2 regions of the Bradyrhizobium sp. sBnM-33 genome follow, and region 2 is predicted to be linked to the other one. Evidence: predicted binding sites of a transcription regulator. Region 2 holds the regulator's gene; the other holds the start of a gene.
What was found. Region 2 encodes PhoB, which activates phosphate uptake and scavenging genes when phosphate is short. Its sites were predicted from a motif close to TGTCATNNANCTGTCAT; they were not measured.
Positions count from the first base shown of each region.

Region 1: a site for PhoB is predicted at 1,663-1,679, ahead of RX328_RS16025 (alkaline phosphatase D family protein). Genes of this name have one in related genera too.

Region 1 covers NZ_CP136624.1:3,494,552-3,497,962, forward strand. The annotation lists gene RX328_RS16015 (indolepyruvate ferredoxin oxidoreductase family protein) at 1-984, shown strand, start outside; gene RX328_RS16020 (hypothetical protein) at 1,127-1,528, shown strand; gene RX328_RS16025 (alkaline phosphatase D family protein) at 1,746-3,317, shown strand.
Region 2 covers NZ_CP136624.1:740,343-743,753, forward strand. The annotation lists gene pstB (phosphate ABC transporter ATP-binding protein PstB) at 1-663, shown strand, start outside; gene phoU (phosphate signaling complex protein PhoU) at 675-1,391, shown strand; gene phoB (phosphate regulon transcriptional regulator PhoB) at 1,465-2,169, shown strand; gene RX328_RS03480 (GcrA family cell cycle regulator) at 2,396-2,905, opposite strand; gene RX328_RS03485 (aspartate aminotransferase family protein) at 3,400-3,411, shown strand, end outside.

The DNA of each region.
Region 1 (3,411 bases), 2.8 Mb from region 2:
CCCGACATCGATTTCGAAGCGGGGACGATGCGGGATTCGCTCAACGAGGCCGTCAGCGCCTCCGACCTCGACATTCTCGACGCGACCGGGCTTGCAACGGTGCTGATGGGCGACAGCATCGCCACCAACGCCTTCATGCTCGGCTTTGCGTTCCAGCGCGGCGCGATCCCGCTGTCGCTGGAAGCGATCATGAAGGCGATCGACCTCAATGGCGCCGCGATCGAGATGAACAAGCTGGCGTTCTCCTGGGGCCGGCTCGCGGCGCACGATCTGCAGCGCGTCGTCAGCGCCGCACGCTTCAAGAGTTCGGGCGCGGCGCCGGTAAAGCGTACGCTTGACGAGAGCATCGCGTTCCGCGCCAAGTTCCTGACCGAGTACCAGGACGAATCCTATTCGAAGCGCTACCTCGCCGACGTCGAGCACGTGCGGTCAGCGGAAGCCAAGGCCGCGCCGGGCTCGCATGAACTGACGGAAGCCTTCGCTAAAGGTCTGTTCAAGCTGATGGCCTACAAGGACGAATATGAAGTCGCCCGGCTTTATTCCGACGGCGAGTTCGCAAAAGCGTTGAAGGAGCAATTCGACGGCGAAGAGGGTGTCAAGGTCAGCCTCGCGCCGCCGCTGCTCGCGTCGCGCGACAAGGTCACGGGTCGTCTGCGCAAGCGCGAGTTCGGCTCCTGGATATTCCGCGCCTTCGACATCCTGACCCGCTTCAAGTTCCTGCGCGGCACAGCATTCGATCCTTTCGGCTATACAGCCGAGCGGCGGATGGAGCGGGCCTTGCCGGGCGAATACTCCGCGATGATCTTCCGCCATCTCGACCGGGCCAAGCCGCATGACTGGCCACGTCTGGTGGCGCTGGCGAAATCAGCGGAACTCGTTCGCGGCTATGGCCACGTCAAGGAAATCAATGTCGCGAAATACCGTGCGGAGTGCACGCGGTTGGAAGCGGCGATCGGCCAGCCGGTGGCGCAGGCCGCGGAGTAGAAGTTGTTCACCCGGCGCGTGAACTTTTTCACAGCCGGGATCCTCACGCGTAACCCTGAGAGCGGAACCGGCTGGAATTGTCCTGCCGGCTTCCTACATGATGGCTATTCTTCAGTCTTTGGTTGATTTCAGGAGGCCAGCGATGGTCCTGAAGAGAGCTATTGCCGCAGCACTTTGCACGGTATTCCTGATCTCAGGCAGCGCCGCGCTGGCCGATCAGTACCGTGCAGGCGAGATCCTCGGTCTGGATCTCCCCCATGCTCTGCTTTCGCCGAAGCGGCTCGGCCCAGAGACGCAGTTCGCCGCGGTCCGGATCGAGGCCAGAACCGATGCCCGGCCAGTGAAGACGGAACGCGTGGTCGTACCCAAGGCTGCCGAGCGCAAGACGCGCGTCGTGCAGGAGCGCGTGCAGAAGCCGCGCGCTGCGGTCCGCAGCACCAAGCAGGCGCGCCGCCATACCAATCCGCTCGACGCCCAGGCCCGCGACACGCGGATCCAGACCTGGCCGTGCACGTCCGGCGGCATCTGCGACTGGCAGCGGTAGAGACTTCGTAGGATGGGTGGAGCGAAGCGATACCCATCACGTCTCCACGTTGGGATTGATGGGTTTCGCGGAGTTTATCATCGGGCCGGCCGAAGGCCGGACCCGGTGGCTTTACCCATCCTACGATTCCGCACTTTCATCCACCTGTCGCAAAAGCTTCAGCCGCGAGTCAAACTCAACAGGCACACCTTCGTCGTGATTCGACGAGGGTGCTTCGATGCCGATTGCGATACGCGCCGCGCAAAGTTTGAGCCGGCGTCAATGGCTGGTCCGCTCCGCGGCAACATGTGCCGTCGCCGGTCTCGGCAGCCTCGCCAGACCCTATCTCAGCCGCGCCGCGGATCGGCCGCTCATCACCAGCGGCATTCAATCGGGCGACGTCTCGGCCAACACCGCCGTGATCTGGGCGCGCGCCGACCGCGCGGCGCGGATGCAGGTCGAATGTTCGGCCAGCGAAGATTTCAAGACCATCATTGGCACGGCTTCGGCCGACGCGTTGCCGGATGCCGATTTCACCTCGAAAGTTCTGCTCGACGGATTGCCGCCGGGACAGGATATTTTCTATCGCGTGCAGTTTGAAAGCGAGCCGGGGGTCGCTGGCGAGGCGCAGGTCGGGCATTTCCGCACCGCGCCCACAGCGCGCAGCTCGGTGTCGTTCGCCTGGTCGGGCGATACCACGGGGCAGGGCTGGGGCATCGACGAAAGCCGCGGCGGCATGCGGACTTACGGCACCATGCTCAACAACCGTCCGGACTTCTTCATCCATTGCGGCGACCACATCTATGCGGACTGCCCGGTGGAGCGGGAACTGAAGCTGCCCGACGGCGGGCTCTGGCGAAACCTTGTCACCGAGGAAAAGTCCGTCGTCGCCGAAACGCTCGCGCAATTCCGCGGCAACTACAAATACAACTGGCTCGACCAAAACTTTCGCGCGTTCCATGCAGCCGTGCCCGTGTTCTCGCAATGGGACGATCACGAGGTGACGAACGACTGGGCTCCGATCGCCCCGGCCGACGCGAGCGGCTATGCCGAGGCCGGTACCTCGCATCTGGTGGCGCGGGCGCGCCGCGCGTTCCATGAATTCATGCCGATGCGCGCGACGCCCGCGCAGGACGGCCGCATCTATCGCAGGATCGCCTACGGTCCGCTGCTCGATGTCTTCATGATCGACATGCGCAGCTACCGCGATTCCACGTTGAACAGGCGCGACGACCACAGCGACACCTGCATTCTCGGCGCGACGCAACTGGCCTGGTTGAAGCGCGAGCTGGTGGCTTCCGACGCCACCTGGAAGGTGATCGCGGCCGACATGCCGATCGGCTTGATCAGCGAGGACGCGATTGCGCTCGGCGACGGTCCGCCGGAGCGGCGCGAGCACGAGATCGCCGATTTGCTGTCGTTCATGAAACGCGCTGGCATCCGCAACACAGTCTGGCTGACCGCCGACATGCACTACACAGCCGCCCATCACTACGATCCGAACCGCGCGATCTATCAGGACTTTGAGCCGTTCTGGGAATTCGTCTCCGGCCCGCTGCATGCGGGCACCTGGGCGCCGGCCCCGCTCGACAACACCTTCGGCCCGAAAGCGATGTTCCAGAAGGGCTGCAGCGGCGAGAATCTTGCCCCGTGTTTCGGTATGCAGTTTTTTGGTCGCGTCGACATCGACGGCAAGACCGAAGTGATGACGGTGACGTTAAAGGACGTCGACAATCGCGACCTGTGGTCGGTCGATATCGAGCCCCGTCCGGATGCACGGCCGGGCCAGATCATGGCGCAGCACATCTGAGGCGACGTCCTGAGGGCGTACCAGCAGATCGCCGCCGACCACGATTAGCTCGGAGAGGGCGATGATCAGCCCCCGAGCACGGTGGCAAACGCCC
Region 2 (3,411 bases):
GTCACCGCCTTCATCGGCCCGTCCGGCTGCGGCAAATCCACGTTGCTGCGGATATTCAACCGGATGTATGATCTCTATCCGGGTCAGCGCGCCACCGGTCAGCTCTTGCTCGACCAGACCAACGTCCTCGACCCGAAGCTCGACCTCAATCTGCTGCGGGCCCGCGTCGGCATGGTGTTCCAAAAGCCGACGCCGTTCCCGATGACGATCTACGAGAATATCGCCTTCGGCATCCGTCTCTATGAGAAGATCTCGAAGTCCGAGATGGACGGCCGGGTCGAGAAGGCGCTGCGCGGCGGCGCGCTGTGGAACGAGGTCAAGGACAAGTTGAACGCCAGTGGCCTCTCGCTGTCCGGCGGTCAGCAGCAGCGGCTATGCATCGCGCGCACCGTTGCGGTCAGGCCCGAGGTGATCCTGTTCGACGAGCCCTGCTCGGCGCTCGATCCGATCTCGACCGCCAAGATCGAGGAACTGATTCAGGAACTGGCGGAGGACTACACCATCGCCATCGTCACCCATAATATGCAGCAGGCGGCGCGCGTCTCGGACAAGACCGCCTTCATGTATCTCGGCGAGCTGATCGAATTCGACGATACCAACAAGATTTTCACCTCGCCGCGCGATCGACGTACCCAGGACTACATCACGGGGCGGTTTGGTTAAGGAGATAACAGATGGCTTCTGAGCACACCGCCAAGGCATTCGACAGCGACCTTCAGGAATTGACGCGCCTGGTCGCCGAGATGGGCGGCCTGGCTGAGCGCATGATCACCGAATCCGTCGACGCGCTGGTCCGCCGCGACGTCGCGCTCGGCAAGCACGTCGTCGCCACCGACGTCGAGATCGACCGCCTGCAGCATCTGATCGAGGAGCGCGCGGTGCTGACCATCGCCCGCCGTCAGCCGATGGCGATCGATTTGCGCGAAATCGTCGGCTCGATGCGGGTTGCCACCGATCTGGAACGGATCGGCGACCTCGCCAAGAACATGGGCAAGCGCGTCGCGGCGCTGGAGAACGATTTCCAGCCGCTGAAGCTGATGCGCGGCCTCGAACACATGACCGACCTGGTACAATCGCAGGTCAAGTCGGTGCTGGACGCCTATGCCGCGCACGATCTGCCGGCGGCGATGGCGGTGTGGAAGGGCGACGAGGAAGTCGACGCCATCTGCACCTCGCTGTTCCGCGAACTCCTGACCTATATGATGGAAGATCCGCGCAACATCTCGTTCTGCATCCATCTGATGTTCTGCGCCAAGAACATCGAACGGATCGGCGATCACGCCACCAACATCGCCGAAACCGTGTTCTACATGATCGAGGGTCAGCAGATGCTCGACAAGCGCCCGAAGGGCGACATGACGACGTTTGCGACCACCGTACCCAACACTTGACATAGTGTTTTCCAGCGACGTGGAAACCGGTTCGCATGAAGAAAACGCGTCAAACAGAAGAGGCAAGAGCAGGATGAGCGCGCGCATAATGGTGGTCGAGGACGAGGAAGCGCTGACCACGCTGTTGCGCTACAACCTCGACGCAGAAGGCTACGAGGTCGAAACCGTCGGCCGCGGCGACGATGCGGATACACGGCTGAAAGAGCGCGTGCCCGATCTCGTCGTGCTCGATTGGATGCTGCCGGGGCTGTCGGGCATCGAGTTGTGCCGCCGCTTAAGGGCGCGCCCCGAAACCAAGCAATTGCCGATCATCATGCTGACCGCGCGCGGCGAGGAGAGCGAGCGCGTGCGCGGGCTTGCGACCGGCGCCGACGACTACATCGTCAAGCCGTTCTCGGTGCCGGAACTTTTGGCGCGGGTGAAGGGCCTGTTGCGGCGGGCAAGCCCCGAGCGGCTCGCCACCGTGCTGACCTATGGCGATATCGAACTCGATCGCGAAAAACGCCGCGTCGCGCGCTCGGGCCGTCAGATCGATCTCGGCCCGACCGAGTATCGCCTGCTGGAATTTTTCCTGGAGCATCCCGGCCGCGTCTTCAGCCGCGAGCAGTTGCTCGACAGCGTCTGGGGCCGCGACATCTATATCGACGAGCGCACCGTCGACGTCCACATCGGCCGCCTGCGCAAGCTGCTCAACCCCGGCCGCGAGCAGGACCCGATCCGCACCGTCCGCGGCGCGGGGTATGCGCTGGATGATAGGTTTGCGAAGGTGGAGCCGTAAGGCTCCATCGTTGTCCGCGCGAAAGCGGGGACTCTCTCATCGTCATTGCGAGCGAAGCGAAGCAATCCATCGTGCGGCAAAGCAAGTATGGATTGCTTCGCTACGCTCGCGATGACAGTGGAACGCGTAGCCCGGGTGGAGCGAAGCGCGACCCGGGGAATGTCAGCCCATCGCGAGATCGTCCCGGATTTCGCTTCGCTCTATCCGGGCTACGGCAAACCGCGACTTACCTTGTTGTCTTCGGTTGCTGACGCCGGCGGTCGGCCGCGGGCTGGTAGGCGATGCGCGAGTGATGGGCGCAATAGGGCAGGCCCGTGAGCGCTTTGCCGCCGCAGAAGAAGAATTCCGGGCTCGAGGGATCGCCGACCGGCCAGTGGCAGGTGGCCTCGTTCAGTTCGAGCAGCGACAGCCGCTGGCTCATCGGCACGACGTTGTCGAAGGCGATCGGATCTGGCTCCATCTCGACTTCGAAGGCGTGCGCGAGCGCGGTGTTGCCGCGCGAGACCGGGCGCGAAACCCGCATCATCGGTTGGGCGGGGCGTGCCTTGCGCTGCCGCGGGGCGGCCGAGGAGGGGCTCTTGGCGCGGCCGGAAAGGCCCAGCCGGTGCACTTTGCCGATCACGGCGTTTCGCGTCACATTTCCGAGTTCCGCGGCGATCTGGCTTGCCGACAATCCGGCTTCCCAGAGCTTCTTAAGCTGCTCGACGCGATCGTCGGACCAGGTCAAAACCGTCATCGTAATCTTCCCTTCGCATCGCGCCGGCCAATCGGGGCGGCGCTGGCGATGTCATCGTCTCAAAAATCCCTGCGGTCAGAATCCCTTAGCCCTCGCCGGGCGCGCTAACCGCGCCCGAACGTTTACGCCTGCACAAAAGGACTCCAGGGATCAGAACTGCCGCACGAGATGTCGTATCCGACAGCCCAAACGCTACAATATGGCGTGACTCCGGCGCAAGAGTCCGGGCCCGAGCGTCCACATGTTCTGACATCTAGGCATTTCACTGCGTGGTTTCCACCACACCGCAATCCTACGGATTTCAGCCCCTTGCACGGCAGGAAAGGCCGTTCCGTGGCGTGTTGACAGCGCTCCCCGCCCACATAGAATGCCTCTCACGTGCCGCCCTTAAGAGGCGGCACGTTTCGTTTTCGCAAGACCGGCTGTTGCCGCGTTCGCGCCAATGCACGCCCGCGGCAGGTCTCAAAGGCAGGTCTCAAACCTCAGTGATTGCCATGACCAATAGC